DNA from 2 places in the Streptomyces fractus genome. Region 1 is predicted to be linked to the other one. Evidence: riboswitches for the same ligand, from Rfam matches in the RefSeq annotation. Region 1 holds a riboswitch; the other holds the start of a gene.
The links. Region 1 has a riboswitch for glycine ahead of gcvT (glycine cleavage system aminomethyltransferase GcvT). Riboswitches for the same ligand answer to the same signal wherever they lie in the genome.

Region 1 (5,230 bases):
CGAAGTTCACGTAGTAGTGCAGGACGGCGGGGATGATGCCCGCGGCGCCGTTCGTGGGGGCCGTGACGACCCGGCCGCCCGCCGCGTTCTCCTCGTTCACGGCCATCGCGTAGAGGGTGATCCACTCCATGGCGTGGGCCACGGGGTCGCCCTCGGCGCGCAGCTTGCGGGCGGAACTCGCCGCGCGGCGGCGGACCTTGAGGCCGCCGGGCAGGATGCCCTCGTGGGACATGCCGCGCGAGACGCAGGCCTGCATGACGCGCCAGATGTCGAGGAGCCCGGAACGGATCTCGTCCTCCGTGCGCCATGCCTTCTCGTTCTCCAGCATCAGCGCCGGGATCGACAGACCGGTCTCCTGCGCGATGCGGAGCAGCTCGTCGCCGGTGCGGAAGGGGTACTTGAGCACGGTGTCGTCGGGGACGATCGGGTTCTCACCCGCGACAGCGTCCTCGTCGACGACGAAGCCGCCGCCCACCGAGTAGTACGTCTTGGTGAGCAGTTCCTTGCCGGAGGCGTCGTACGCCCACAGCGTCATGCCGTTCGCGTGGTACGGGAGGGCCTTGCGGCGGTGCAGCACGAGATCGTCGTCGTACGTGAACGGGATCTCGTGCGCGCCGAGCAGGTTGAGGCGGCCCTGTTCCTTGATCGTCTCGACGCGTTCGTCGGCCTTCTCGACGTCGACGGTGCGCGGGGAGTCGCCCTCCAGGCCGAGCAGCACCGCCTTCGGGGTGCCGTGTCCGTGCCCGGTCGCGCCCAGGGAGCCGTAGAGCTCGGCGTGGACGGAGGCGGTGTGGGCCAGCAGGCCCTCGTTCTTCAGGCGCCGCGCGAACATGCGGGCCGCGCGCATCGGGCCGACCGTGTGCGAGCTGGACGGGCCGATGCCGATCGAGAACAGGTCGAAGACCGAGATGGCCACGGGACTCCTCCGGAGGGAAGGGTGGTACGTACATGGTGCGGGGCACCGCGCACTCTCCAGTGTGCGCGGTGCCCCGAGGTATGGGCCCGCTGTGTGCTACTTCCCGAGGTTCGGGTACAGCGGGTGCTTGTCGGCCAGGGCCGTGACCCGGGCCCCCAGCGCTTCGGCGTCGTAGGACGGCTGAAGCGCGAGCGCGATCACGTCGGCGACCTCGCGGAAGTCCTCGGCGGTGAAGCCGCGGGTGGCGAGGGCCGGCGTGCCGATCCGCAGGCCGGAGGTGACCATCGGCGGGCGCGGGTCGTTCGGGACCGCGTTGCGGTTGACCGTGATGCCGACCTCGTGGAGCCGGTCCTCGGCCTGCTGGCCGTCGAGCTCGGACTCGCGCAGGTCGACGAGGACCAGGTGCACGTCCGTGCCGCCGGACAGGACGTTGACGCCCGCCGCGCGGGACTCCGGGGTCGTCAGACGCTCGGCGAGGATCTGGGCGCCCTCGATCGTGCGCTGCTGACGCTCCTTGAAGTCCTCCGAGGCCGCGACCTTGAAGGAGACGGCCTTGGCCGCGATCACGTGCTCAAGGGGACCGCCCTGGAAGCCCGGGAAGACCGCCGAGTTCAGCTTCTTCGCGAAGTCCTTGTTGCGGGCGAGGATGATGCCGCCGCGCGGACCGCCGAGCGTCTTGTGCGTCGTGGACGTGACGACGTCGGCGTACGGGACCGGGTTCGGGTGCAGGCCCGCGGCCACGAGGCCCGCGAAGTGCGCCATGTCGACCCACAGGTACGCCTCGACCTCGTCGGCGATGCGACGGAACTCGGCGAAGTCCAGCTGGCGCGGGTACGCGGACCAGCCGGCGATGATCACCTTCGGCCGGTGCTCCTTGGCGAGGCGCTCGACCTCGGCCATGTCGACCAGACCGGCGTCGTCCACGTGGTACGGGACCACGTTGAACTGCTTGCCGGAGAAGTTCAGGCGCATGCCGTGCGTGAGGTGGCCGCCGTGCGCCAGGTCCAGGCCGAGGATCGTGTCGCCCGGCTTGGCGATGGCGAACAGGGCGGCCTGGTTCGCGGAGGCGCCCGAGTGCGGCTGCACGTTCGCGTACTCGGCGCCGAACAGCGCCTTCACGCGGTCGATCGCGATCTGCTCGGTGACGTCGACGTGCTCGCAGCCGCCGTAGTAGCGGCGGCCGGGGTAGCCCTCCGCGTACTTGTTGGTGAGGACCGAGCCCTGGGCCTCCATGACGGCGGCCGGGGCGAAGTTCTCCGACGCGATCATTTCGAGGGTCGACTGCTGGCGCTTCAGCTCGGCGTCGACCGCGACGGCGACCTCGGGGTCGAGCTCGTGCAGGGATTCGTTCAGTACGGACATCGGTGCGGTCAGCTCCCGGAGAAAGCGGTGTACTCGTCGGCGGAGAGCAGGTCCTTCGGCTCGTCGGCGAGCCGGACCTTGAACAGCCAGCCCCCCTCGAACGGGGCCGAGTTGACGAGCGCCGGGTCGTCGACGACGTCCTGGTTGATCTCGGTGACCTCGCCGTTGACAGGGGAGTACAGGTCGGAGACCGACTTGGTCGACTCGAGCTCGCCGCAGGTCTCGCCCGCGGTCACGGTGTCACCGACCTCGGGGAGCTGGACGAACACGATGTCACCGAGCGCGTTGGCCGCGTGCTCCGTGATGCCGATCGTGGCGACGCCGTCCTCGACGGCCGAGAGCCACTCGTGCTCCTTGCTGTAACGCAGCTGCTGGGGGTTGCTCATGATGCGAATTCTCCTGTACGCGGGAAGGTGCTGGTGACGGTGGGTGCGCCGACGGGCGGCCGGGCTGCTTCTGGCGCTTTGGAAGGAACTATTTCTGGCGCTTGTAGAACGGCAGGGCCACGACCTCGTACGGCTCGTGCTTGCCGCGGATGTCGACGCCGACGCCGGCCGTACCCGCCTCGGCGTGCGCCGGGTCGACGTAGGCGATGGCGATCGGCTTGCCGAGCGTCGGGGACGGGGCGCCCGAGGTGACCTCGCCGATGACCTGGCCGTCCGCGACGACCGACATCCCGGCGCGCGGGACGCGGCGGCCCTCGGCGATGAGGCCGACGAGCTTGCGGGGCGGGTTGGCCTCGGCCTTCGCGGCGGCCTCCTTGAGCGCGTCGTGGCCCACGAAGTCGTCGCCGTGCGAGGTCTTCTCGAACTTCACGACGCGGCCGAGCCCGGCGTCGAAGGGCGTGAGTTCGGTCGTCAGCTCGTGCCCGTACAGCGGCATGCCCGCCTCCAGGCGCAGCGTGTCCCGGCAGGACAGGCCGCAGGGGACGAGGCCGTACTCGGCGCCCGCCTCGGTCAGCGCCTGCCACAGCTTCTCGGCGTCGGCCGGGGAGACGAACAGCTCGAAGCCGTCCTCGCCGGTGTAGCCGGTGCGCGCGATGAGCGCCCGCACACCGGCGACGGTGCCGGGCAGACCCGCGTAGTACTTCAGGCCGTCGAGGTCCGCGTCCGTGACGGACTTCACGATCGCGGCGGAGGTCGGGCCCTGCACCGCGAGCAGCGCGTACGCGTCGTGGTCGTCGCGGACCTCGGCGTCGAAGCCGGCGGCGCGCTCGGTGAGGGCGTCGAGCACGACCTGCGCGTTGCCCGCGTTCGCGACCACCATGTACTCGGGGGCCTCGGTCTCGCCGAGCCGGTACACGATCAGGTCGTCGAGGATCCCGCCGTCCTCGCGGCAGATCATGGTGTAGCGGGCGCGGCCGGGGCCGACGGAGCCGATGTTGCCGACGAGGGCGTGGTTGAGCAGGTCCACGGCCTGTGGCCCGGTCACCGTGATCTCGCCCATGTGGGACAGGTCGAAGAGACCGGCCCGGGTGCGCACGGCGTTGTGCTCGTCGCGCTCGCTGGCGTAGCGCAGCGGCATGTCCCAGCCGGCGAAGTCGGTCATCGTCGCGCCGAGCGAACGATGCAGGGCGTCCAGTGCGGTGGTGCGGGTCATAGCTGGTGTGCTCCCGGTGGCATGACGGCGATGGCGGAGTCTCGAAAAAACGCGCGCGAGACGTCCTCCCCATCTGTCATCGGAACCTGAGAGGTTCGCCCCGAGGGGCTTGCACCTTGGGTGGGGGCGCCGCGTCACAAGGACGCCCCACTTTTCAGATCTGCCTCGCCCGCGCGGTACGGGGCCTGAGAGATTCAAGGGAGGGACTTGCTCCTTCGGCGCCCGGGCACTCGTCAATGGTTCTGTACGAGGCCCGGAACTCTCCCGCGCGGATTCAAGCGGCCGGTATGCAGTTTGCGCGCACATCATTGCATGCCTGTCCGACAGGGAAACCCCTTGAGGTGCATTACCTTCTCTTTACACTTGAGGGGCAACGGTGGCGTGACCGGAACGGGGAGGACGATCACGGTGCACAAGGCAGTCGCGGGGGCGTATGCGGTGTCGGGTTCGGCGTCCGTGGTGGCGGGGGTGCGGATCCCCGGGCAGCGCTCGGTGCGGGACCTGCGGGGCCGGCGCGGTCACACGCCGCACCGGCTCGCCTTCGCGGCGGGCGACCTCGTCGTGCTCTCGGGCCTGCCGGGCAGCGGCAAGTCGACGCTGATGCGGCGGGCCGTCACGGAGATCCGGATCGACTCGCAGGACACCCGCGAGCGCTGGGCCGCGCGCATGCCGCGCCGCGTGCCGTACGCGCTGTACCGCCCGCTGGTCCGGGTCGCGCACTACGTGGGGCTGCGCCGGGCGATGCGCTCGGGCGCGAGCGTCGTCGTGCACGACTGCGGTACGCAGGCGTGGGTGCGCCGCTGGGTGACCCGCACGGCGCGGCGGCGCGGGGCCGCCGTCCACCTGATGCTGCTCGACGTACCGGCGGACACGGCCCTTGAGGGGCAGCGGGACCGCGGCCGCGGGGTGTCCCGGTACGCGTTCGCCCGGCACCGCCGGGCGGTGGGCGCGCTCGTCAGCGCGACGGAGCGGGGGAACCTGCCGGCCGGGATGGCGTCGGCGGTGCTGCTCGACCGGGCGGCGATGGAGGCGCTGGGAGGGATCACGTTCGGCGACTGACGCCGGCGTCCCTGGTGCAAGCGGAAGGAACCGCACCGTGTCCCGTTGTGTGTACGAGTTAAGGTCGGGCGGGCACAGCAGCGGGCAGAACGGCAGAGGTTGATGGCAGTCATGGAGTTCCCAGGCACCCCGGAGCCGGGTCACGGTCACGCCCAGGGGCACGAGGGCGGCTTCGCCCACCCCGCGCAGGGCTGGCCCGTCAACGAGTTGGAGGAGGTCCTCGCCGCGGCCATCGGCCAGCAGGCGGGGAGCGCCGCCGGCGGCCGGATCGTCGAGGCGCTCGGCCGTAGCCAC
Region 2 (5,230 bases), 4.4 Mb from region 1:
CGGCGGCCGCGCAGTCCCGAGTGGATCAGCCCTCGTAGGCGTCGAGCGGCGGGCAGGAACACACCAGGTTCCGGTCGCCGAACGCCTGGTCGATACGCCGCACCGGCGGCCAGTACTTCTCCGAAGCGACCACTCCGGCCGGGAAGACACCTTCTTCCCGGCTGTACGCGTGCGCCCAGTCGCCGCCGAGCATCCCGGCCGTGTGCGGAGCGTTCCGCAGCGGGTTGTCGTCGGCCGCCCACTCGCCGGAGGCGACCCGCTCGATCTCGCCGCGAATCGCGATCATCGCGTCGCAGAACCGGTCGAGCTCCTCGATGTCCTCGCTCTCGGTGGGCTCGATCATGAACGTCCCGGCGACCGGGAACGACATGGTCGGCGCGTGGAACCCGTAGTCGATGAGCCGCTTGGCGACATCGTCGATGCTCACGCCCGTCGCCTTGCTGAGCGGCCGCAGATCGATGATGCACTCGTGCGCGACGAGCCCGCCCGGACCGTTGTAGAGCACCGGGAAGTGCGGCTCGAGCCGCTTGGCGATGTAGTTCGCGGAGAGCACGGCCACCTGCGTGGCCCGCTTCAGCCCCTCGCCGCCCATGAGCCGCACATACGCCCAGGAGATCGGCAGGATCCCGGCGGAACCCCACGGGGCGGCGGAGATCGGACCGACACCCGTCTCGGGGCCCGCGGCCGGCTGGAGCGGGTGGTTCGGCAGGTACGGGGCGAGGTGCTCGCGCACACCCACCGGGCCGACGCCGGGACCGCCGCCGCCGTGCGGGATGCAGAACGTCTTGTGCAGGTTCAGGTGCGAGACGTCGCCGCCGAAGTGCCCCGGCTTGGCAAGCCCCACAAGGGCGTTGAGGTTGGCGCCGTCGACGTAGACCTGACCGCCCGCGTCGTGCACGGCGGCGCAGATGTCGGCGACGTGCTCCTCGAAGACGCCGTGCGTCGACGGGTACGTGATCATGAGGACGGCGAGCTGCTCGGCGTGCTGCTCGATCTTGGCGCGCAGGTCCTCGATGTCGACCTCGCCGTCATCGGCGGTCTTCACGACGACGACCTTCATGCCGGCCATCACGGCGCTCGCGGCGTTCGTGCCGTGCGCGGAGGACGGGATGAGGCAGACGGTGCGCTGCTCGTCGCCGTTCGCCCGGTGGTAGCCGCGGACGGCGAGGAGACCGGCGAGCTCGCCCTGCGAACCGGCGTTCGGCTGCAGCGACACCTTGTCGTAGCCGGTGACCTCGGCGAGCCGCTCCTCCAGCTCACGGATCAGCGTCAGGTAACCCTGCGCCTGCTCGGCGGGGGCGAAGGGGTGCAGCTGGCCGAACTCGGGCCAGGTGACCGGCTCCATCTCCGTCGTCGCGTTGAGCTTCATCGTGCAGGAGCCCAGCGGGATCATGCCGCGGTCGAGCGCGTAGTCCTTGTCGGCCAGCGTGCGCAGGTAGCGCAGCATCGACGTCTCGGAGCGGTACTGGTGGAAGACGGGGTGCGTCAGGTAGTCGTCCTCGCGCAGCAGCCCGCCCGGCAGCGTGTCCTCGGCCTCGGCGTCCAGCGCCTCGATGTCCGCGTCGACACCGAACGCGCTCCACACGGCGCCCAGTTGGGCCCGCGTGGTGGTCTCGTCGCAGGCGATGGAGACGTGATCGGCGTCCACGAGGCGCAGGTTGACGCCGCCCTCGCGCGCGGCCGAGACGGCCTCGGCGGCCTTGCCCGGCACGCGCACGGTGAGGGTGTCGAAGTACGCGCCGTGCACGACCTCGACGCCGCCCGCCGTGAGCCCCGCGGCGAGCAGGGTGGCGTACCGGTGGGTGCGCCGCGCGATGGACTTGAGGCCCTCGGGCCCGTGGTAGACGGCGTACATGCCGGCCATGACGGCGAGCAGCACCTGCGCGGTGCAGATGTTGCTGGTCGCCTTCTCGCGGCGGATGTGCTGCTCGCGGGTCTGCAGGGCGAGGCGGTACGCCTTGTTGCCGTCGGCGTCGACGGAGACACCCACCAGGCGGCCGGGCAGCGAGCGCGCGAACTTCTCGCGCACGGCCATGTATCCGGCGTGCGGGCCGCCGAAGCCCATCGGGACACCGAAGCGCTGCGTCGTACCGACGGCGATGTCCGCGCCCAGCTCGCCGGGCGAGGTGAGCAGCGTCAGAGCAAGAAGATCAGCGGCAACGGTCACGATGGCGCCCAGCTCGTGCGCCTGGTCGATCACGGGCTTGATGTCCCGCACGACGCCGGAGGCGCCCGGGTACTGCACGAGCACGCCCACGACGCCGCGCTCGGCGACCTCGGCGGGGATGCCCTCGCTCAGGTCGGCGACGACGATCTCGACGCCGGTCGGCTCGGCGCGCGTCTGAATGACGGCGATGGTCTGCGGCAGGGCGTCGGCGTCGACGACGTAGACACCGTTCTTGACCTTGCCGACGCGGCGCGAGAGGGCCATCGCCTCGGCGGCGGCCGTGCCCTCGTCGAGCAGCGAGGAGCCCGAGGTGGGCAGGCCGGTCAGCTCGGCGACCATGGTCTGGAAGTTGAGCAGCGCCTCGAGGCGGCCCTGCGAGATCTCCGGCTGGTAGGGCGTGTACGCCGTGTACCAGGACGGGTTCTCCATGACATTGCGCAGGATGACGGGCGGCGTGAACGTCCCGTAGTAGCCGAGGCCGATCATCGAACCGAGAACGTCATTGCGCTCGGCGAGCGACTTCAGCTCGGCCAGCACCTCGGCCTCGCTGCGGGCGGCCGGAAGGTCGAGCGCCTCGGCGCTCTTGATCACATCGGGCACCGCGGCCGCGGTCAGCTCGTCCAGCGAGCCGTAGCCGACCTGCGCGAGCATCTTGGCCTGAGCGGCCTCATCGGGGCCGATGTGGCGCTGCTCGAAGGGGATCCCTCGCTCCAGCTGGGAGAGCGGAATACGGTTGGCGGTCATTGCGGAGGCCTCCTGGTCATTGCGACCTACGAGGGGCACCATGGCGCGGGTACCCGGACGGCCTCCCCCTCTGTCATCTCAACCTGAGAGCTTCACCGGCCCACCCCGCGAGAACACGGAACGCACCGGCTTGCACCGTCGGTGAGAGCGGAAACCGTGCACCCCGCCCTGCTTTCCAGAGTGACCTCGTCCGTGCGGTACAGGGGCCTGAGAGATTCCGGGGAGGATTTGCTCCTTCGGCGCCCCCGACTACCGTCGGAAGACTCTCCCGCACGGGGTCAGCAGCCGTCTGCCAGCCTACCAGCGGCTACTTGACCGGAGCCCCCGAGTGGCCGCCTTACGCAATGTGCTCTTTCGTAGTGCTTACAGACGAGTTGCGATCATCGCGATCAGTTGGAGGGCCCGTGCAGACCGATGTCGATCCGCGCAATCTGATCGGCCGCAAGGCCTTCGACCGCGACGGGGCCAAGATCGGCACCATCGACGAGGTGTACCTGGACGACGCCACGGGCGTGCCGGAATGGGCCGCGATACGAACCGGCCTGTTCAGCCGCGACGCGTTCGTCCCGCTCGAGCCCAGCGACTTCACGGACGGCACGCTGCACGTGCCCTTCGAACGCTCCCTGATCAAGGACGCCCCCGACTTCGGCGTGGGCCGCCATCTCTCCCCGGAGCAGGAGCTCCAGCTCTACCACCACTACGGTCTGGACATCACGGCTCCTCAGTCGCCCGACGTCACGTTCGGCAAGGTCGCGGGCGCGGAGGACGACCCGACCTGATCGCGGCCCCCGCCGACGGCTCCCCCACCTTCGACGGCTCTTTCCACCAGCGGCAGCGGATCCGCCGACTCCAGCTCGGGATCGTCGACCCGGAAGGTCCGCACCCGCCCCGGCACCACCGCATACGGCGTCTCGAACCGCACGGTCACCCGCCCGAGCCCGCTCCCCTGCACCCACCCCGGCCCGAACTCGGCATGCCGCACATCGTGCCCGGCCAGCCATCTCCGCTCGACGGGCTCGGCGGCCTCCACCGGCTCGACCGCGGCCGCCTCTCCCTCCGGCTCCTCGGCCGCGGCCTCCGCGGCCGCCTCCTCCGCGGCGGCGAACTGCGCGAACAGATCCTCCTGCGTGAAGTCGGCGAGCCCACTGACACCGACCCCCAGCAACCGCACGCCCCCGGTCGTGTCCACGCTCTCCAGCAACCGCGCCGCGGCCTCCCGCACCACCCCGGGATCGTCCGTCGGCCCCCGCAGCGTCTCGGAGCGCGTCAGCGTCGAGAAGTCGTAGCGCCGCACCTTGAGCACCACGGTCCGCCCCGACCGCTCGGCCGCTCTCAGCCGCTCCACGCACCGGCCGGCGAGCCTGCGCACCTCCATCCGGACCCGCACCCGGTCATGGATGTCCACGTCGTACGTGTCCTCGACCGATACGGACTTGGAGTCCCGCTCGGCGACGACGGGCCGCTCGTCGCGGGCGAGCGCCATCTCGTACAGGTGGCTGCCGTGCGCCTTGCCGAGGAGACGCACCAGCTCGTCCTCACCGGCCCCCGCGATCTCCTCCACGGTCTGGATCCCGGCCCGCCGCAGATGGTCCGCCGTCGCGGGCCCGACGCCGGGCAGGATCCGCACGGACCGCGGCCCGAGCAGCGCGCGCTCGGTACCGGGGCGTATGAGCACGAGCCCGTCCGGCTTGGCCTCCTCCGAACCGATCTTCGCGAGCATCTTGGACGCGGCGAGCCCCACGGACCCGGTCAGCCCGGTCACGCGCCGGATGTCGGCCCGCAGCCGACGCCCCACGGCCTCCGCCGACGCGGCGTCCCAGGCCGCCTCACCGGCCTCGAGATCGACGAACGCCTCGTCCAGGCTCAGCGGCTCGACGAGCGGCGAAAGGGCGCCCAGGAGACCCATCACCTGCTCGCTGATCTCCCGGTAGAGCCGGAAACGCGGCACCAGATAGGCGGCGTGCGGCGCGAGCCTGCGCGCCTGCCCCATCGGCATCGCCGAGTGCACCCCGAACTTCCGCGCCTCGTACGACGCCGTGGCCACCACGCCGCGCGGACCCAGCCCGCCCACGACGACCGCTTTCCCGCGCAGGCTCGGCTTCGCCGCCTGCTCCGCAGAGGCGTAGAAGGCATCCATGTCGAGATGCAGGATCGTGGGCGCGGTTCTCACATCACCGATGCTGCCCTACGCCACTGACAACGGGGCCGTACGGACCTCACACGGCCCTGCCCCGCCGCCTCGCGAGCTCGTCCGTCGGGTTCGGCGGCACGATCGTCTCGCCGGTGTCCACACGCTCGCCGTGCAGCTGCGAGAGCGCG

Region 2: another riboswitch for glycine. It lies ahead of gcvP (aminomethyl-transferring glycine dehydrogenase); the one in region 1 lies ahead of gcvT (glycine cleavage system aminomethyltransferase GcvT).

What each region holds. Positions count from the first base shown of each region.
Region 1 is NZ_JBMYHI010000002.1:3,203,382-3,208,611, reverse strand. Features, by position in the region: gene ACP4E5_RS16185 (L-serine ammonia-lyase) at 1-916, opposite strand, end outside; gene glyA (serine hydroxymethyltransferase) at 1,013-2,278, opposite strand; gene gcvH (glycine cleavage system protein GcvH) at 2,287-2,664, opposite strand; gene gcvT (glycine cleavage system aminomethyltransferase GcvT) at 2,753-3,877, opposite strand; glycine riboswitch at 3,941-4,041, opposite strand; glycine riboswitch at 4,042-4,154, opposite strand; gene ACP4E5_RS16165 (AAA family ATPase) at 4,316-4,936, shown strand; gene ACP4E5_RS16160 (enhanced serine sensitivity protein SseB) at 5,048-5,230, shown strand, end outside.
Region 2 is NZ_JBMYHI010000002.1:7,643,767-7,648,996, reverse strand. Features, by position in the region: gene gcvP (aminomethyl-transferring glycine dehydrogenase) at 26-2,911, opposite strand; glycine riboswitch at 3,097-3,192, opposite strand; gene ACP4E5_RS36660 (PRC-barrel domain-containing protein) at 3,316-3,690, shown strand; gene ACP4E5_RS36655 (DNA polymerase IV) at 3,633-5,081, opposite strand; gene ACP4E5_RS36650 (MerR family transcriptional regulator) at 5,128-5,230, opposite strand, start outside.